DNA from 4 places in the Paenibacillus sp. EB106-06-01-XG199 genome. Region 4 is predicted to be linked to each of the others. Evidence: riboswitches for the same ligand, from Rfam matches in the RefSeq annotation. Region 4 holds a riboswitch; each other region holds the start of a gene.
The links. A riboswitch is a leader RNA that binds a small molecule or an ion and turns the genes downstream of it on or off. The one in region 4 is predicted to bind cyclic di-GMP.

Region 1: it holds a riboswitch for cyclic di-GMP, as region 4 does, so the genes downstream of both, AC3WT9_RS22980 (flagellar assembly protein A) here and AC3WT9_RS24505 (anti-repressor SinI family protein) in region 4, are expected to answer to the same signal.
Region 2: it holds a riboswitch for cyclic di-GMP, as region 4 does, so the genes downstream of both, AC3WT9_RS26040 (PA14 domain-containing protein) here and AC3WT9_RS24505 (anti-repressor SinI family protein) in region 4, are expected to answer to the same signal.
Region 3: it holds a riboswitch for cyclic di-GMP, as region 4 does, so the genes downstream of both, AC3WT9_RS07635 (hypothetical protein) here and AC3WT9_RS24505 (anti-repressor SinI family protein) in region 4, are expected to answer to the same signal.

What each region holds. Positions count from the first base shown of each region.
Region 1 is NZ_JBYTDQ010000006.1:383,950-389,204, reverse strand. Features, by position in the region: gene AC3WT9_RS22985 (FUSC family protein) at 118-1,221, shown strand; cyclic di-GMP riboswitch class I at 1,491-1,583, shown strand; gene AC3WT9_RS22980 (flagellar assembly protein A) at 1,689-3,560, shown strand; gene AC3WT9_RS22975 (flavin reductase family protein) at 3,601-4,233, opposite strand; gene AC3WT9_RS22970 (DMT family transporter) at 4,249-5,139, opposite strand; gene AC3WT9_RS22965 (LysR family transcriptional regulator) at 5,236-5,255, shown strand, end outside.
Region 2 is NZ_JBYTDQ010000008.1:220,723-225,977, forward strand. Features, by position in the region: gene AC3WT9_RS26030 (UDP-glucose dehydrogenase family protein) at 1-106, shown strand, start outside; gene AC3WT9_RS26035 (sugar phosphate nucleotidyltransferase) at 569-1,942, shown strand; cyclic di-GMP riboswitch class I at 2,079-2,159, shown strand; gene AC3WT9_RS26040 (PA14 domain-containing protein) at 2,172-4,571, shown strand; gene AC3WT9_RS26045 (glycosyl hydrolase) at 4,779-5,255, shown strand, end outside.
Region 3 is NZ_JBYTDQ010000002.1:381,451-386,705, forward strand. Features, by position in the region: gene AC3WT9_RS07625 (ketoacyl-ACP synthase III) at 1-596, opposite strand, end outside; gene AC3WT9_RS07630 (hypothetical protein) at 641-1,000, opposite strand; gene AC3WT9_RS07635 (hypothetical protein) at 1,137-2,192, opposite strand; cyclic di-GMP riboswitch class I at 2,243-2,334, opposite strand; gene AC3WT9_RS07640 (hypothetical protein) at 2,433-2,699, opposite strand; gene AC3WT9_RS07645 (RNA polymerase sigma factor) at 2,820-3,401, shown strand; gene AC3WT9_RS07650 (DUF4179 domain-containing protein) at 3,370-4,962, shown strand; partial or broken gene AC3WT9_RS07655 (GNAT family N-acetyltransferase) at 4,907-5,247, opposite strand.
Region 4 is NZ_JBYTDQ010000007.1:268,880-274,134, reverse strand. Features, by position in the region: gene AC3WT9_RS24510 (2-oxoglutarate dehydrogenase E1 component) at 1-2,468, opposite strand, end outside; cyclic di-GMP riboswitch class I at 2,953-3,037, shown strand; gene AC3WT9_RS24505 (anti-repressor SinI family protein) at 3,065-3,217, shown strand; gene AC3WT9_RS24500 (helix-turn-helix domain-containing protein) at 3,317-3,649, opposite strand; gene AC3WT9_RS24495 (hypothetical protein) at 4,072-5,142, shown strand; gene sipW (signal peptidase I SipW) at 5,161-5,255, shown strand, end outside.

The DNA.
Region 1 (5,255 bases), on a different contig from region 4:
AGAAACTTAACAAGTTCGTAAAAACTGTACCCGTTATTGTTGTTTTTGAGTGCTATAATGAAAATTGCTGAAAACCTAAAAATGTTCTCTTATTTATGTTGAAAGAAGATGACTAACATGAACGAGGGGTTGCAGGACCGCCTTGAAAAATTCGGATTATCTCTATATATGATACGCGTTACGATTGCTGCTTCACTCTCCTGGCTTGCGGTTCATAGCCTGCACGGCGACAGTTATTTATACTTTGCACCGCTTGCCGCAATTCTTATCACCCAAGGAAGCGTCAAGGCTTCACTGGAAAAAGGGATTTACCGTCTGATGGGCGTTGTGCTCGGTGGAATTGTCAGCCTGCTCGTGGGCCATTTCTTCGACGTGGGGGCACTGTCTATTCTGCTGATGCTGCTGATCGGCATCGGTGTGGCCACCGCCTGCCGGATTAACATTCAAGCCGTTTCCCAGGTCGGTGTGACCTCCGTGCTGGCATTGACCTTTTATCAGGACCCTTATATCGTGTGGAGAGTCGCGGAGACCTTAATCGGCGTGCTGATTGCCTTAATAATAAATATGATTATCGTTCCCCCCGGGGGGTTCGTCAAGGTGAAACGCCTGGCACTGGAAGGGACCCAGCAGCTGGCCGATGCCTTAACTGGACTCGCCGCAGAGAGCAGCAGCTCCAAGCAGGCTCCAGAGAGGCTGGTCCGTTCCGGACAACTGCTGGCGAAGAGCGACAAGCAGCAGAAAGAGCTGCACTATACGTTATCCCATTATCAATGCCGCAGCGGACTGCGGTCATTGACACAGGCAACCTCGCATCTGCAGAAGGTTCACCGCTACGTCAAGGAGATCGCCGAGGAGATTTCCCTCCTGCCTGCACATTATGCCGCAGCTGACTGGATGACAGAGGTCGTAACGGCAACCGCAGACTGCATCGCCCTGTATGGAACCAAAACTTTATCCGATGCCGAATGCACCCGTTCGCTCCCCGAAGCGCTGCGCCGCGCCCGGGATCTGCAGTTTGCCTGGTTCTCCGAGCTGCAGGGTCAATGCTCGCTGACAGCAGTCCGCGATCTCGGAGCCGTCTTCTCCCATCTGAACCGGGTGCTGGAGGAAATTGAACGGGCCGATTATGCAGCTACAGTTATACCGGCACCAGCCTCCGTCCGGTCCGGAAGCGCGCGCGCCGTACATCTTGTCAAAAGAGGGCTCTCCCACAAGCTATAAGCTTGGGAGCGTCCTTTTTTTGCAGAAACGACCCTGTCCTTTGAGATGAAGGCAGGGTCGTTTTTGCTTGTAATATCGCTTGGACTCAAAGCCGTCCCTTTTAAAGGGATACCAGAGAGATTTATTATTATTAAGTTGAAAAATTAATACTAAAGTACTAGAATTAAGCTTGTTTGTAGAATTATATTGGCAACCAACCCAGTATTGAACATTCCCTGTCGATTTGAGTCGATTAAATGACCTCATGCTGAATGTATATCATTGATCTATTTTTTTAAAGGCAAACTTCCCGAAAGGGCAGGACGCAAAGCGATGGGCCTAAGAATGTGAGACTATCCATTCATGGTCGCCAGGCTGCCAATTGAGATGTGACTTGGGTACCGGTAGGTGAAGACAATCTATCATAGTCCATGATGCTCTTTTCTGTACAGATACCATTGATTATACGAAGAAGCGAGGTTAGAGTAATGCCACAGCATATCATCGAGAAAAAATTCGGGCATGTATTTCATACCACAACGCCAATCGGTAACCCCGATCTTCCGGCTCTGCCCTCAGTGCAGGTTAAGCCGCTCCGTGAGGGAGATGAGGATAAGAACGGACGTATTATCGTACAGAACAACCAAATATTTATTACTCCTCCTCTGCCCGGCGGCAAACCCGCTGTCATTTCCTCCGTTCACCCTGTGGTGTTGAATATTAACCGGAAGACGGTGACAGATCCTACGGAGGTAACCCCCACGGACCGTATCACCTGGGAGATTTGCGAGAAGCCGCAGTATCAGATCACTGTATCCGAAGATAGACTGAAGGCCTACTTCACGCTCTACCGTGCAGAAAAGTACGCCTGGAAGCTCGCCAGCTCCCCGGCTGCAGCAGATGTCACGGTCCGGGCGGAACCAAATTGCGGCCTGCTGCTGTCCACCCTTACGGTGGACCAGATTATCGCCGGCTTCAAGAAAAGCTCCATTATGCGCGAGCTCAATATTCCGGCTCTTTATGCAGAGCTGAACAACCCTACCTATCTCCCGGTCTGCATCGCAGAGGGTAAAGCCCCTATTCCCGGCAAAAATGCCCGGCTGGAGCTGTTATTTGCCGAGGACAGGGAATATGAATTCATTCGGACTGCCGATCCTGCAGATTTCCTGAACCATCCAAGGGTTCCCTTTGTCCAGGAGGGAGAGGTCATTGCCCGTAAGCTGCCTGCAGAAGAGGGAGTGCCCGGCATCGACGTGTATGGCGGAATTATTCCCTCCCCGCCGCCGCAAGATATTCAGCTGGTCACTAAAGAATGTACAACCCTGCTGGCGGACGGCGGGATCGCCTCCCTCCGCCAGGGAAGGCCCCGCTTAACGGGATCTGGTCTGAACCGCAAGGTTTTTGATTTTCCCCAGACATATCTTGTTCCCGGGGACATGGACCCCGAAGCCGCCAAAATGATGTTCCCGGGTGATGTGGTCGCCACCAATGATATCGGAAACCAGACCATCCTTGAGGCTTTGGGAAATGTATACATATACGGCGACGTTACACATGCGACAATCACTGCTACCGGAAGCATTTTTGTCCAGGGCAAGGTTGTCAGCAGCCAATTGTACTCCGGTCATTATGGAGCGAGACATAACCGCCTCTGCATGTACTCCGCTCTCTTGATGGAGGAAATGACCAGTCTGAGAAAAGCGTCGCAGCAGTTGGCGAATACCGTCCAATCACGCCAGCAAACCGTAAAATACGGTCTGGTCGTTATGCTGCTGCTGGAAAGCAAATATGACCATCTCCCCGGCCTGATCAGTGATCTCCAGGAGGTTATTGCCGGGATGAATCCCGATTATCCTATCGACACCAAGCAATTGAGACATATGCTGGAGGTATTCCTGCACCCGGGGCAGTTCACCGATTTTTTCACGGATGCTGTACTAAGCACCTTTCTGAAGCTGTTGCAGGATTTGCATGACGCCATATCCGGGATGCAGGAGGAGAATACACGGATCGACATCGCCTCGTCACAGCATAGCATTATTAAATCCGGCGGAGATCTCCATGTTCATAAGGAGGGTATTCTGCACAGCCAGCTGTTCTCTTCCGGCAATGTCCGTTTCGTAATGAACGAAGCGGAATGCACGGACTCCACAGTCGAGGCGGCAGGCTCCATCAGCGCACAGACTGTAGGGAAGCAGTCCTCCGAGAAATCAGTGCTTACCGCCGGCAAAAATATTACAGTCCGCAAAATCTGCAACAGCGAAGTTACGATTGGAGAATACACCGCCAAGATCAGCGGGACAGATGAAGAACTTGTCTTCACTGCCCAAAGCCTGCGGTTAAGAAATCAGGCGCAGTAGCCTTCCTCTGCCTAAAATATCTGATCTATATAGATTGAACTTATAATTCTTCTATTTTGGGATTGGCCGTGACAGATTCATACTGAGGTCTGTCCAGCTCGAACGTCCGGCCAATTGCTGCATAAGACGCGCCGGCCAGACGGCTGACCGGCTTCAGCTTGCCGACATCAATTCGGCCGTTATGAACCAGCTCATCCTCTACATGAAAGCCAAGCACTTCGCCGATAACCATATCGCAATGTCCGAGCTCCACAAGCTGCACCAGCCGGCATTCCATCGCAATCTTACATTCCTGTACGCGCGGGACCTTGACGGCTTGTCCGGGTACCGCCGTCAGCCCGGCCAGCTCAAGTTCGCTGATTCCGCCGGGTGCATTGATTGAGGTATGGTTGACTGCAGCGATATTATCCTCATCGACGATATGGACCACAAATTCCTTATTCGCCGCTATATTGCGCGGCGTATGCTTCATTTCTCCGCCTGCTTTGCGGACACAGGAGAACATGACCATAGGCGGATCATCATTTACAATATTAAAAAAGCTGAACGGAGCGGCATTCACGATTCCCGCTTCATCCACCGAGGTTACAAAGGCAATCGGCCTGGGCACAATGCTGCCGATCAGCAGCTTATAATTATCATGCGCCGTTTGCCCATCCGTCTGAATATACATGCTTATCCCCCTGTCTTAACCTGTCAGCCGCCGTGCGGCCCGGCCTATCTTAACATTCACCAGAATAATGCTGCATACGATCAGCAGCATACCCACTACCAGATTCAGCGTAATCCGCTCATTTAATAATACTACACTTGACCCGATCGAGATCAGCGGAATCAGGAAGGTGAATGAACCGACCTTGCTGGCCTCTCCCTCATTGATCAGCTTGAAATAAACCATCCACCCCAGCGCAATGACGAACACCGCAATGAACAACGTGTTCACGATAAAGGCGCTGTTCCACGTAATATCAGACCAGCTCTCCACAGCCGAACCGGCAGCCAGCAAGATGACGCCCCCGATCATGATCTGCATTGCCGTCATCCACAGCATATCTACCCGCACCGCATTTCGTTTCGTGTACACGGTCGCCAAGGCCCAGCTGAGTGCGCTGGCCAGGGCAAGCCCTACACCCAAGGCGGAGATACTTCCGGTAAATCCGCCAATGCTGAGCGCAGCTACCCCGAGAAAACCAAGCAGCAAGCCGAACATCTTCATTCCGTACATACGCTCTCCCAGCCAGATCCAGGCAAAGATACCGAGCAGCACAGGCTGCAGAAAGACAATGGCCGAGAACAGCCCTGAGGGCATATACTGCAGGCCGATCGTCTGGAACCCGTAATAGAAAACGATGCTGAGAAAGGCCGAGGTCAGATAGACCGGCCATAGCTTGCTGAACTGAAGGGCCTTCCTTTTAGGAAGCGCAGCAACAATGAGGATCACTCCGGCAATAACCGTACGGATTCCGGCAAACAACAAGGGCGGAGCGTAGGCTAGAGCAATCTTGGACAGCGGCCAATTGATCCCCCAGACTATAACCAGAAATATAAGCAAAGCAATGTTTTTCTTCCGCTGCTGCATCTCATCACCCCTTGTTCTATTTTCATTCCAAATGATACAATAAGCACAGTCATAATTGAAATGAATTATATTCATGAGGGGCATACCAGATTCGATATGAACAACAATCAAATTCG
Region 2 (5,255 bases), on a different contig from region 4:
CTCCAAGGAGCAGATCGAAGGCACCGGCCTGGAGTACCATTCCGTCGGACGCCCGCAAATGGGCGGACTGAGCGGGTATTCGGCCAGCGTGGCTGGTGCGGTCTAAGCCTCAAGCTTGCTCTGCTAAGTTCTCAGCTCTGTAAAGCACTTCGCTCTTACCTGCCGCCAACCAAGCGGCAATGCCGGATCTTTAGCAGGGAGCTTCGCCTGCGGGTGCAAGCCGCGGGCGTGAATGTCTTGCTAGGGCGCATAGCCCAGCTGGAATCCATCTAAGGAAGCTGTTATGGAATGGAACGGAGAGGAATTTTGGAACTGTAGGAGCGAATGCGTCCGCCTTTGTCTGCGGATTTCCACCGCGGACAGCGGTATAAATCAAGAAATCTGCAGACAACAGCGGCCGAAAGTCCAAACATTCCTTGCAGTGACTCCCGTAACAGTTGTATCTGAAGGCTATCGCGCAGCAACAGCGCGCTATAAACATTCTAGCATCTCGAGGTTGCTGTTTAGCTCGTAGCTCACAATAACAATCCGATATTTTTGCGTCAACACATAATGAGGAGGGTTCCATATGAAACTGGTACTTCTATCAGGCGGTTCAGGTAAACGTCTCTGGCCATTGTCTAACGATTCACGTTCGAAGCAATTTCTGAAGGTACTTGAGAGCCCAACGGGGGAACCGGAATCCATGGTGCAACGGGTATGGCGGCAGCTGGAGGAAGCTAATATGTCGGGTTCGGCTTATCTGGCTACCGGCCGCAGCCAGGTGGAAATGATTCAGAGCCAGCTTGGCAGCGAGGTGCCTATCATCGTTGAGCCGGAACGCCGCGATACGTTTCCGGCGATTGCCCTGACAGCAGCCTACCTGTATTCCATGGAAGGCGTTTCGCCAAGCGAGACCGTGGCCATCCTCCCGGTCGATCCTTATGTGGAAGCCGCCTTCTTCGATACAGTAGTGCAGCTTGAGCAAACGATGCAGGAGAGCGGAGCGAACCTGGCGCTAATGGGTGTAGTACCCGAGCATGCTTCAGAAAAATACGGATACATCATTCCTACCAGCGCTGAGGCGGGAGCAAGCGGCTATCTGCAGGTAAGCCACTTCCAGGAGAAACCTGACCGTGAGCAGGCCGAGGAACTGATCAGCCGGAATGCCCTCTGGAACTGCGGCGTGTTCGCGTTCCGCCTGGGTTATCTGCTTGATATTCTGCAGCGTAAGGGATTGCCGCTGAACTATGAGGAACTGCAGAAGCAGTACAAACTGCTTGCTTCCATCAGCTTTGACTATGAAGTGGTGGAAAAAGAGGAGAAAATCGTAGTTCAGCCTTATGCCGGGTTCTGGAAGGATCTGGGAACCTGGAACACGCTAACTGAAGAAATGAACAGCAATCATGTAGGCAAAGGGTTCGTGACGGCGGATTCCGAAGGCACATGCCTGATTAATGAGCTGGATATTCCGATTACGGTGATCGGTGCGAAGGATCTGATTATCGCTGCCAGCCCGGACGGGATTTTGGTTACCCATAAAGCGGAGAGTCCGAGAATCAAGGAAGTGCTGAAGTCTTTTGAACAAAGACCGATGTACGAAGAACGCCGCTGGGGCCATTATAAAGTCATAGATTATGTGAAATACGATGAGGGAAATGAAGTGCTGACCAAACGGATTTTTATCGAAGAGGGTAAAAATATCAGTTACCAGCTGCACCATAAACGAAGTGAAATCTGGACATTTGTCAGCGGTGAAGCAAGCATTGTGATTAATGAGAAGATGCATAATGTCAAGGCAGGAGATGTGGTTCGTATACCGGAAGGCACCAAACATGCGATCCTTGCGCTGACGGATGTAGAGTTTATTGAGGTACAGACCGGTTCGGAACTGGTAGAAGAGGATAACATCCGCATCACCTTGGATTGGGAAGATATAGCTTTGCAACAGTTTATCTCGTAGGCCTAAATAATCTATTTAACCAATTGTTGCAAATCTAAAACAGGCATTTAGAACCATTTATTAATCTATTTTTATTAATGCTCTAAATAAAAACTTCATAGGGACGATACTTACGGTAAGAGGGATAAATCCTTCCAAAACGACAAGGCAAACCTAATCGAAAGATAGGGACGCAAAGCCATAGGGCCTTCGCAAGAGTGGCAGCCTGGCTACCGAAAGGAAGATAATTTTGAAAACTTACCGTAAGTCTCGTCTGCTGTCCACATTGTTGTCTCTTGCCATATTGTTAACCACTGTGCCTTTAGGGTTTGGGCTGTCGCCTTCAACCGCAGAAGCCTCATCAAGCACAGCAGTGCCGGTTAATCCGGACGCTTCAGCCGAAGCTGTCAAGCTGCTTAGTAATCTCTATTCCATTACCGGAAAAGGGATTATCACTGGACAGCACGATTATTTGGAGAGCCCGGATGAATTCAGCAACAAGCTGAAGGGAACAAGCGGAGAATATGCTGCTCTTCACGGATATGAGCTTGGCGTAATTAGCGGCCAGTCGGAGAGTACGGCTGCTTCGCAGCGCAAGAATGTGGTGAACAGCGCGATCAACTGGTACAAGAACGGCGGCATTGTCACAATGACCTTTCATCAGAATCTGCCGGGGACGGCGTACCTCTGGTCCAATGTGCAGAAGCCGCTCACCCAAGCGGAATTTAACAGGTATGTAACGCCGGGCACGACAGAATACGCCAGCCTGATCACGGATCTGGATAAAGTGGCGGTGTCTCTTAAAAGCTTGCGGGATGCGGGCGTTCCTGTACTTTGGAGACCTTATCATGAAATGAACGGCAACTGGTTCTGGTGGGGGAAGAAAAGTAATTTTGCTGAACTGTGGAATATTATGTATGACCGTTTCGTGAACGTTCATCAATTAAACAATCTGTTGTGGGTATGGAACCCTAATGCACCGAATGCCTGGTCCGATCCTTATGCGCTGACCTATCCGGGCGCAAGCAAAGTGGATGTTCTTGCAGCAGATATATATGATAACGATTATATGAATAAGTACTATGACAGTTTGCTTAGTCTGGCTGCCGGTAAACCGATAGGTATTGGTGAGAACGGTGAGATGCCCAGCACGGCCAAACTGAAGCTCTCCCAGAAAAATTTCGTTTTCATGATGAACTGGGGAAAAATGCTCTATGAGAAAAACAGCACAACTACGATTAAGAGTTTCATGAGCGATAGCTATACACTGACCCGGGATCAATATAAGAGTTGGAGTGCACCGGCCACTGCGCCAACACCGACGGCAACACCGACGCCAACGCCAACGGCAACACCGACGCCAACGCCAACGGCAACATCGACGCCAACACCAACGGCAACATCTACGGCAACGCCAACACCTAAGGTTACGCCAGCACCTGTACCAACGCCTGACTCTAATGATTCAGTGGAAGCGCCTGTGGTGAGCGGACTTAAGGGAGAGTACTTCAAAAACATGACGCTTTCCGGTACGCCCGCCTTGGTGCGCAATGATGCATTGCTTAATTTTAACTGGCGCCAGGGTTCGCCGGATCCTTCAATCGGTATAGATTCCTTCTCCGTCCGCTGGACCGGTCAAATCAAGCCAACGTATAGTGAGACTTATCAGTTTTTTACCACTTCGGATGACGGTATCCGCGTTTATATTAACGGTAAAGCTGTCATTGACAGCTGGATGAAACAGAGCGGAGCCGAGCGTACCGGAAGCATCGCTTTAACAGGCGGTCAGTTGTACGACATCAAGGTTGAGTATTACGAGAATGCCGGCGATGCGAATATCCGCTTAATGTGGCAAAGTCAAAGCCAAGCCAAAGTGACGGTTCCGGCCAGCGCATTGTTTGTGAATGCCGGGGCAGCTGCTGCCAGCCAGACAGAATTGGACAGTACACTCAGCCTGATTGCAAAACCGGCTTTAGCGGCGACAGCAGCACCAGCCTCAACGGCAACGGCAGCACCAACACCGGTGCCAACACCGACAGCAACGCCAACACCGGTGCCAACGGCAACACCAACACCGACGCCAGCACCAACGCCAACACCGACGCCAGCACCAATGCCAACGGCAGCACCAACACCGATGCCAGCTCCAACGCCAACACCGGTGCAAACGACAGCAGCACCAACACCAGTGCCAACACCGACAGCAGCACCTGCTGAGAATGGACTAAAGGCAGAATATTTCAATAATATGCTGCTGTCAGGCACTCCGGCACTTGTACGTAACGACGCCATTCTTGATTTCAATTGGCGTCAAGGCACCCCGGATGCTGCAATCGGCATCGATTTCTTCTCCGTACGCTGGAGCGGCAAGATTAAGCCGCTCTACAGTGAAACGTACACAATCTATACTACTTCAGATGACGGCATCCGCGTTTGGGTCAATGACAGTCTTGTGATTGACAGCTGGATGAAACAGAGTGGAACCGAACGCATGGGAAGCATCAGCCTGAATGCCGGGCAGCTATATGATATTAAAGTGGAGTATTACGAGAATCAAGGGGATGCCAGAGCGCGTCTAATGTGGGAAAGCCCAAGCCAAGTGAAGGGTACTGTTCCTGCGAGCGCCCTGTTTCTTCCTTCCGCTTCCTAAGCAGAGCGACTGGTTAGCTTCTGTATTCACCGGCGGGTGCTGGTTAAGACGTTACAATTATAATTCCTAAAGTCCACTCTTAGTGGCCCTGCTTATCAGCAGGGCTACTAAGCTATAGCCCCCATTTGGCCTCGGGATGTATGAATCTGCATAGGAACGCATCCTGTGTGCCGTGGCGGTAGTTCCCTGGAGAAAGGAGATTACGATTTGAACACTTACCGCAAGTACCGCCTGTTTAATACGATTTTACCGCTTATATTAATATTTTCCCTGCTGCCTTGGTCAGAAGCGAGGAGTCTTCCGGTTCCCCGGACGATAGTTACACCTGCTGCTGCCATCACTCCTATCAATCCCTCAGCTTCGGAGGAGGCTGCCGGTCTGCTCAGCTATCTGGTTGATCTTGGAGGCAAGGGAATGATATCCGGGCAGCATGACTATTTGGAGACCCCGGATGAATTCAACAATAAGCTGAAGCATGCAAGCGGACAATATGCCGTATTACATGGTTATGAGCTGGGAGCGATTAACAACCAGCCGGAGTACACCATCGTGAAGCAGCGCCAGAATGTCGTGAAGAGTGCGATCAAATGGCATCAAGGCGGTGGAATTGTGGCGATGACCTTCCATCAGAATTTGCCGGGTACCTCCCCGGAATGGGCTAATGTGCATATGAGCCTGAGCCAA
Region 3 (5,255 bases), on a different contig from region 4:
TGCATATCCTCCGCCTTCTGCGTATTGGTGTAGTACGCCGAATCTATCAGGCCGGAGTCCGTATCCTCCACTCTCTCCAGCAGAACCGCACAGGCTGCATCTCCGCACAGGCCCTTGGACGCCAGGTCACCTTCTTTGTAGAAACGGGCAATCTGCTCCGACCCTACAATGAGTGCGTATCTAACTCTGGGAGTGGATATCATGGATCGGGCTGCTTGGTCAGCAGCGACAACCATACCTACACAGTTGGCATTGCTGTCATAGATAATGCAGGAATCTTTACCCTCCAGCGCCTGATGCACAAATGCAGCATCTGTCGGAGCGCTGAAATCATGTGTTCCTGAGGAGAATACGATCATATCCAAATCGCTTCCGCTGAGCCCGCAGCTCTTCAATAGCCTTTTGGATGCTTCAATAGCCATATAAAGCGTGCTCTCTTCATAGTCCGCCGCGTAATAACGATTCTTACGGCCAAAGAACTCCCAAATGCCGATAAGCTTGTCCGCTGAAGATCCGGCCTGCAGAGCCAATTCCTCATTGCTGATCTTATAGGCAGGATGGTACACTTCGGTGCTTATTATTTTGACATTAGCCATGGTCGACCACCCTCTGCTTAGATTTAGGATATACGATTTAGGATTTAGGATTTAACGATTGCCCATGCCTCTTCCACCGTGTCCACAAAATGTCCTTTAAATCCGGCGCTTGGAGCTACTCTCTGTAATTGAGATTTGGCTACCACTTTCTTCGGATTCACCAGAACCGCATGTTTAAATCCGTTATACAGCACATAGCAGCGTTCCAGAACCGGCAATATCTCCGGCTTGAAGGGCGCCATATCATTGCAGTCAATAATCAGAGACATCTCGTGAATCGGCAAGGTCGGCATGGACGCCTCGAATATTTCCACTTCTTTTACCGTTTCAGCCAATTCGGCAAATCCATGTAAGCTGATGAAGATGGTGTTGAATTCCGGGTACATTTTAGTTTCTGCGATCATTTTTTAACGCACTCCTCTAGTTGTTTTTTTCAATTTGTGATTGCGGGATTCATTGGAAATAGGTTAATACCCAAGATTTACCGCTTTACTGCTATCATCAAATTGCACTTTTTTTTGATAGTTTCTAAAAATTTATTTATGGTGTTCTGACTATTGTACGAAGCACAATATAGTCATTCGCGTCGCGTGAGATCAAAGTGTCTTTATTAAAATACACAAAATTGTCCGCACTGCGGTTTCGTTCCCCAAGCAAAAAGAGTTCCCCGTTTCGGAGGTTCACTCCGCGGGCTAACAGTTTATTGTTCATCATTTCCGAGAACACCGCATAATTGTCACCCACGATTAATAGATCATTCCGGTCGCCAATAACCCATTCACGTTTAAGCAATACTTTTACCGGGGCTCCGGCTTTACTGCGGTCCATCGTCATATAAATGAAGTAATTTTTGGTCTTGCCGGCAGTATCCACTTCTTTGGAGTCAATCATCCAGACAATATCTTTACCATTCGAAGCTACGAGGTTGAAGGATTCATTTTCTTTCAGCTTATAAATCTCAGTTGTTTTTGAACTTGGCAGATCATACAGATACAACGTGCCGGTGTCCCATTTGCTATAGATGAACTTGTCATCTACAAACTGGTAGACCTGATCAAAACCGAGATCATTAATGGTCTGGGTTTCCAGCGTCGTTTTGTTAGTGAAGTAAAAATATGAGCTACTGCTGTGTGCATAATATTTATCACCCACACCGAGTAATTCCGGATTATTCACTTCCAGCGGAAGCTCGCTTGTTTTTTTGGTTTTCAAATTGTACTGTACCAGCTTCTTCGGGTAGATATTAATTTGCTTAGTCACTTCAATTGTGGACTCATAATAATAAACACTGTCTCCCAGGAGCTGCAAGTTCGTTTTGAACGTGTTAGTTGAAGTGACCTTCTCCGTCGTCTTCTTCTTCCAGTTATGTAAGTACAGCTGATAAGCCCCTTTGCTATCCTTCTCCAGTGAAGCGATCGTGTCACCTGTGAACTTGTAGTTGTAGTCAAGCGGCATGTTATATGCAGTTTTGACATCCGTAAAAGTGTACTTCGCAGCTGCGTGGACCGGAGTGGCAATCAGGGGGCCTGCAGCCAAGACCGCAGCCAGAATAAACGTTAAGCCTGGCCTCAATTTGTGGCGAATCTTCAAAAACATGTTTTTTTATTCTCCTTTTGTTGTATTTAGACAACAAAAAACCAAACTACATGAGCGTCCCCGCTGTCATGCCGCTTTCGTGAGCGGTTTAGACCGGTGGCTTTGCGTCTTCCGCCTTTCGGCGGAGTTGCCTTTGTTCATCAGCTGGCGCTTCCGAATCACAAACATATTTTGGTATTTATTATCTATCTAAATTTATAATTCGACAATAGCAGTCATTATCCTCCTTTTTTCTCACATTCAAATATTGTTCGCTGTATCTGTTTGGCTACGATAGTGCATAGATCCGTTTGACCAGAATATCAGTGGTTTATAGCTCTCCATATGGGATATTCTGCGCGCTAAAAAATCTGTCAAGCCCTCGCTGTGGACCAAACAGTACAAATCAACATCCGAGTAAGCATCCTGCTCTCCTCTGGCATGTGCGCCTTTCAGAAATACCGCCCTGACTGCCGGATCACCCTTTACGGCCAGGCCTACCTGACGGATTGCTTCGTCTTGTTTCATTCTCTCTTCCCCCTGCAATGTGTAGTATGATCTGAACATAATCTTTCTTTTTTATTAAAAGTGAGAAATATTGTGGCGCTGGTGCGTCTTATATACAAATAAATCAATTGGAGGCACTGGATGAAGGCACAGGAAAACGACGAACAAATCATTGCCGAAGTGCTGCAGGGCAACCGGGAGGCCTTTGCGGTACTTGTAGACAAATACAAGTCAAGCTTGTATCGTCTGCTGCTCGGTATGGGCGCCAGTCACCAGGATGCACAGGATTTGGCCCAGGAAACATTTATTAAGGCATACCAGAAACTCCGCGGGCATCATAGCCAATCAAGCTTTGCGGCTTGGCTGTACGCCATTGCGATCAACCACTTCAGGTCACTGAAAAGGCGGAAATCCCCAGGCCTAACAAGCAGTAACTTACTGGAGGAGAAGGATCGCGGGCCAACCCCTGAAGAGCAGTATATGCGTAAGGAAGACGAGCTTGAAATGCACCGGAAATTGTCCAAGCTTCCAGAACGATACCGGATTGTACTGCTGCTTCGCTATACCAATGAATTATCCTATGAGGAAATCTCAGCGATAACGGGAATGCCTATGCATCAGGTCAAAAATTGTCTCCACCGCGCCCGTCAAAAGCTGAAGAAACAATGGTCGAAATCCAGGGAGGGTTCCAATGAAAAAATGGGCTTACACCAATCACAATGACTTGTCCGGCACTGATAACGATCTATTGACGGATTCACAATTGTATACAAGCTCTAATCTAGCTGATGATTTCACAGAGCGCGTTATGGAACAAGTTCGCAATACAGAGATACTGCCTGCCTCCGGGCAACAATTATCCGAGATATCCGGAATGCAAACGGGCCGCACCCTAAAAGGAGGTTTAAAGTGGGGCAGCACTGTTGCTGCAGTGATAGGAATTGCTTCATTACTGTTCTTTATAGGCAAATCAGGTACAGTGTCAGAGACGCTGTCCAACCCTCCACAGAAGCCGTTCCTCCTTGCCAACCAGTGGGCAGAGCTTGGTCTTCTGGACGCCAAAATACTCGGAGTGGTGCAGCAGCCTGGCATAGAGAAAACCGATAAAGGCTATACCTTTGTCCTGCAGGACGTAGTGGCTGATCCTACCCGTTTGGTGCTTAACATTAGCATTACGGATAAAACCGGACATGCTGCCAACGACGCAATGTCCAAATTTAATACCAGCCAATTGGAAATCCATGATGAACAAGGACACAACATCGGAGAACTGAAAGAGATCATGCCCTTGGCCAGTGACATTTATGGAAACTCTGGTCAAGCCTCTCTGCTGTTGACTTACGTATTCCCTGATGAAGGCCCAGGAAGCACCGTAGTTATTCAAGGCAATATTCATGAACTGGCTTCAAACAGTGAAACAGAAAAGGTAGTCGCCGGAGACTGGAGTTTTAGCTATGAAGCAGATATGACCGCAGCACAGGCATTATCGGTAACCACAGATTTGAAGGACCATGTCTATAAAACTCCGGATGGGATGAAGCTGGAGATGGATCAAGTAATGCATACACCTGCAGGTGTCACACTGAAATTCAACACCTCGCTTACTGGAGAGGCAGCCAGCCTTATTTCTGCCAATCTTAATAACGCTCTTGGGCTCATGTTCCATTTTGAGGATGAGAAAGGTGAAGAAGTTTCAAGAATCAACCGTTACAAGTCCGGATATATTACCGACACTTCCTTCGGCTACACTGTCAGATCAACAGAACAAGCCGGCAAGCTGCACTGGACCTACTATTTCAAGAGCCTTCCATATGACAGCCGGCAAGTACGGTTCATCCTGGATGGTTACAACAGTCCCGTCAAGTCTAACGATTCAGTGACGTTCCATCCTCATGAGCTTAATGAGAAACCCGCAGTATTTAGTGCTCAAGGTGATGTGCTGAAGGTGAACAAGATGGAGATCAAAGAAATTAAGGATGAACCGGGAATATCCGGCTGGATGTCGGTCAGCGGCGAATTCACCAACAGATTTGCCAATGACAAGTGGGTCGCCCTCGATGGTAAAGGAAAGGAATACAAAGTTATCTTTAGAGGTGGTTTCACTATGGATGAGACAGTCACATTCGGTGAGACGGGCAATCATGTGAATGAAGCCTATCTTATTGCCAAAGGCATGACTGAACTGCCCGAGGAGCTGACGCTCCGCCGGGTCATAACGGATAAAAGGTTTACCGATGTGAACTGGAGCTTTGCTCTGCCAAAAATCGAAGTGAAAAAACCTTGAGTTTGCTGATGTAGTCATCTTTCAGGATGCTGTACACTTCAAGATCGACGATTCCTTTGCCTGACCATACATTGGCTTGTCTCAAAGTCCCTTCTTTCATGAAGCCGTTGTTCAGCAGTACCTTTTTGGAAGCCCTATTGGGAGGCATTACTTCAGCTTGAATTCCACCCCACCCCAATGGGCTTGCTCCAAAAAATAGCCGACCGATACCATATTTACTTTCTGATTAAAATCAAATGCCTCGATAATACCAAGCAATTTGTCATTATCATTACAACCGAATATTTATGTAA
Region 4 (5,255 bases):
ACCTCGCCGGGCTTGCTGCCCAGAAGCGGCTCCGGCAGGACCGGCTGGAAGCTTCCCGAAGCCAGTTCGGCTCCCGGGGAAGTGCTGCGTGTGTTGCGGATCAGGCTTTTCGGAGCCATGACCACCAGCGGGCGGGCATCCGATCTGCCGCAAAGGGCAGCCTGGCGGCGGAGCAGATGGAAATACTGAGACGCACAGGTCAGATTGGCTACGGTCCAGTTCTCTTCAGCCGACAGCTGCAAGAACCGTTCCAGCCTTCCGCTGGAATGCTCTGGCCCCTGGCCTTCGTAGCCGTGCGGCAGCAGAATCGCCAGGTTGCTGCGTTGGGTCCATTTGGCGCGTCCGGCAGCAATGAACTGGTCGATAATGACCTGTCCGGCGTTGGCGAAATCACCATACTGTGCTTCCCAGATGACAAAGGTTTCCGGGGCAAACACGTTATAGCCGTATTCATACCCGAGCACCGACGCTTCCGACAGCGGACTGTTGTACACCCCGAAGGAGGCGCTGGAGTCCTTAAGCTGATGCAGCGGAGAGAAAAGTGCCCCTGTGTCACTGTCATGCAGCACCAGATGGCGGTGCGCGAAGGTACCGCGCTGGGAGTCCTGGCCGCTGAGACGAATCGGTGTGCCATCCTTCAGAATCGTAGCGAAGGCGAGGGCTTCTGCGAGTGCCCAGTCCACGCGTTCTCCATCATTCAAAGCGTCTTTGCGGCGCTGTAGAATCCGCTCCAGCTTCGGATAGACCTGGAAGCCGTCCGGAACCGACAGCAGCTCCCGGTTAATTTCCTGCAGGTTGTCAAGCGGAACCGCTGTAGGGCGCTGCGGTGTAGGTGCGCTGTCCAGGGCAACTGAGGTTTTGGCGTCTGCGTTCTTATGCTTGCCTTCCTTCATCTTATCAAAGGCTTGCTGCAGTACGCCTTCGGCTTCGGCATTCATTGCCGTAACGTCTTCTACCGTGATGACGCGCTCCTCCTGTAACCGTTCCGCGTACACTTTGTATACAGTAGGATGATTGCGCACTTTACCATAAACAATCGGCTGTGTCGTTTCCGGATCATCCATTTCATTATGTCCGTGGCGGCGGTAGCCGATCAAGTCGATCACGAAATCCTTCTTGAACAGATTGCGGTAGGCGCTGGCCAAACGGACGGCTGCAATGCAAGCCTCCGGATCATCGGCATTGACATGCACAATCGGAATTTCATAGCCCTTAGCCAGGTCACTGGCATAGTGGGTAGAACGGGAATCCTCACTTTCCGTCGTGAATCCGATCCGGTTATTGACGATAATATGCACCGTACCGCCGTTCTGATAACCTTTAAGCTTGCCGATATTAAGGGTTTCGGCCACGATGCCTTCACCCGGGAAGGCAGCATCGCCATGCATCAGCACAGCCATGGCTTTATTGGTGTTTAGCTTAGGCAGACCCGGAGTGCTGCGGTCTTCCTGGGCCGCACGCGTGAAGCCCTCGACCACCGGATTGACGAATTCCAAGTGGCTGGGATTGTTGGCCAGAGTGATCCGTGTACGGACGGTTTCGCCTTCACGGACAGCGCGGTCAGCGCCGAGATGATATTTCACATCGCCGGTCCAGCCGTAGTTAATGCCCATGGAGCCTTCGGAAGGGAACAGCTCCTTGTTCGGCGAATGATGGAATTCCGAGAAAATAATATCATAAGGTTTGCCCAGGATATGAGCCAGGACGTTAAGCCGTCCGCGATGCGCCATACCCATCAGGATATGCTCGGCACCGTCATGAGCGGCAGCACGCACGATTTCATCCAGCATCGGCACCAAGGCGTCATTGCCTTCCAGGCTAAAGCGTTTCTGGCCGACAAAGGTTTTATGAAGGAAAGTTTCGAACTGCTCTACCTGAATCAGCCTTTTCAGCAATTCTTTGCGCTCTGTGTTGTTTAGAGGCGCGGGAGAGCTGGTAGATTCCGCCTGGCTGTTCAGCCAGCGCAGCTCCTGCTCGTCACGCACATGCCCGAATTCATAGGCAATGGTCTGCGTGTAGGCCTGGCGCATCCGGTGAACGGCATCCCAGGCCGTATGAACGTCATTCGGGGCATTCTCCCAGATCAGCGAGGCGGGCATAGCCATTAAATCCTCGCGGGTCAGATCATAGGTTTCGTACTCCAAATATTTCGCCATCGGATTGTTTCCCCGGTCCAGCGGGTCGATATTGGCGGCCATATGGCCATGTATGCGGATATTGGCGATCAGCTTGGATGCCCTTACGGCCTTTCTAAGCCACTCAGTATCTCCTGAAACCACAGGCAGCGGTGCCTGTTCAGCATCGGGAGCCAATGGAGGGGGGCCGGAACGGGTGAAAAGATCGCGGTAATTATGCTCTACTAAAGTTGGATCTTTTACAAATTGCTCATATTTCTCTTGGATGTAACCCAAATTGGGTCCGTAATACTTGCTCCACACAGTTTCGTTATAGGGATCTTTGGCTGCCATGAATACATCCTCCTAACGGATGAACTCCACGCGCGCCAAAATTTCGCCGGCGCCCTTGTGGAGCTTCGATGTTTGCGGTTTCATTCCTCATCTTATTGTGCAACTTTCAAGCCGGGTAATCAATTCATACTTTGGTTGAATCCGTTCGCAAAACGGTATGATTCAGTGCCTAATTCATACAGAACTATTATAAGTTTGGTTTCTTAACTATATGAAAATAATGCGGCGGTGTGATTGAAATGAATGAAATAAAAATGTTGTTTTCAGTTTTCATATATACATACATAGATAAAGAGGCTTGTTCTACAATTTTTTGGGATTATCGAGTAATTCGTACAAGCAGTTGGCAAAATAATCAATTATTTTCCGTTTCCATTTATACAATATTCCCATAAATCGACACACTTTTCGTGTAAGATATTGTATAATGTTATTGCGGATAACGGTTTCATGAATTTCTAGCCAGATCCTTTCATGTAAAGGATCCAGTAAAGGGTAAACCTGCCGAAAGACAGGGGCACAAAGTCTCGGGTCTAATGTAGAAATACTACGACGGCCGGACTGCCTGGGGACGCGTAATCTTAGGAGGAGATTTCTTGGATAAGTCCAACCAGGGGAACAACGGAGAACTGCAGACAGTTGATCTGGATTTAGAATGGGTCTATTTGCTGATGTCGGCTAAGCAGGCTGGCATCCAAGCGGATGAAATCCGCCAATTTTTTAATGAGAAGACTTTGCAGGCAATGTAGCGGTTGGTTGTTAATAGCTTTGTACATACAGAAAGGGCACAGCGGATCTCTCCGCTGTGCCCTTTCTGTATGACCGGCAGGAGAGGGAACCTGCATGAATCAGGAATCCTTCTGCTCCAGCCGCCATTTTTGATAGTCCAAGAACTCTTTGAATTCCCGCTTGCTTATACCCGAAGCCATAGCTTCCAGTACGAGCCGGGACCATTCTCCATCCAGAGGTGACTCTTGTACACCGGAAGGCTCTCCGTAAAGAAGCGCATGAATGGACACCTGAAGTGCGTCAGCGATTTTTTCAATAAATTGAATAGAGGGGTTGGATTGTATATTTCTTTCCACATTGCTTAAGTATGATTTCGCCACATCAGCCTTATCCGCAAGCTCCGAAAGAGACAAGCCTTTTTCCAGACGGAGATGGTGGATACGACTTCCCATATTATCTGGCACGATAAAAACGTCCCTCCGTACTTTTTGTTACAGTATATCAAATAACCGTAAGACGGACAAAGCACTATAGAATCAGTTCCGGTATGAATGATCCCCCTTTTATGTCGTTTCCACTCCACATCCCCATTATTTTTGTTTCCTCTGCGGTATCATTTAGATTTTTCATGCAAAAAACGTTCGTTAAAAAGTACGATAAACTGAGGAAAATGAAGCTTAAAGCAGGAAGTTAACTATAAATTGTTCTTTATTGAGAATATTGCAACAAAATGCGATTTTTGATTTGTAGGAGTAATGGCATATACTTACGTCATAGTTCTTTATAACGAACGAATAACGTTCGTCATAAAGGCTGGATGTTAATAGATTACCTTGTTTGCAGGAAATTGCAAGCAGCTAAAGGAGAGGCTCCTGTGAGGCTTTCACGTTCTTCCCGGAATAGAAACATCCGTCGGTATACGCTTCCCCAAATTGCAGGGATCGTAGTGATTTCGGCTTATGGCATCGGCCAAATTACAACGCCCACGTATGCATTGCTGACTGACGTCGCAGCAACCGAATCCTCCAATATCACCACAGCATTTGTGTTTCCAAGTACGGTCGATCACATTGCCAACCAAGCCAGCGAGGCGATGAAGCTTGCTGCCTGGCAGCGTGAAGCGGCGAGAGAGGCGTTAGCGGAGATAACGGACAAGAATACGGACTCGGAGACCGCAGAGGGACGTATTGGAGGTATTCAAGAGGCTGCTGCACAAACGCGTGAGGCTGCGGCCGGCGCGGCTGCCCTTTTAGCTGAGCTTCAAGGCTATCTAACACGCTCACAACTAGAGCTGGAGCAGCAAGTCAATGAAGTGAACCAGAGACTTTCTCCATATGAGGTCGATTTTAATCAATTAACAACCGCACAAAATAATGCTATCCCGGTATTCGAACAATTGCTCAGCCAAGCCAATCTGACGCTGGGCGAATTTCAGGAGATGGTTAGAAAGTTAAGCTCCATCAGAAGAGTGGACGCTTATGTGCAGGCAGCCTATCATCAGGCATCGACCGCGGCCGAACAGGCCAGGAGTTATGCGGACGAAACCTCGCTGATGCATACGGAGGCCGCTGACGTGATCCAAGGACTGAAAGAGGCTGAGAAGAAGGCGAAGCTCGAAGCGGAAGAAAAGGCGAAGCTCGAAGCTGGGAAAAAGGCGAAGCTTGAAGCCGAGGAAAAAGCGAAGCTCGAGGCTGAGAAGAAGGCGAAGCTTGAAGCCGAGGAGAAAGCAAAACTCGAGTCTGAGAAGAAGGCGAAGCTCGAAGCCGAGGAGAAAGCGAAACTCGAGGCTGAGGAGAAAGCGAAGCTCGAAGCCGAGGAGAAGGCGAAGCTTGAAGCTGAGGAGCAGGCAAAGCCTGATAAGGCTGCTGAGCCGGAAGCCCCTGTCCCGGACGCGAATCCTGACAGCATAACGGTAAAAACAGGCGAAAAGCAAGACGTATTCTAACCAAGGCGGTGCTCTCCAGTGATACTTAAATGGACTCGTAACCTATTGATGTATGCGTTAATTCTTATTTTTCTACTTACGCTGGTATCTGCAATCACTAGCCGGATGAATGG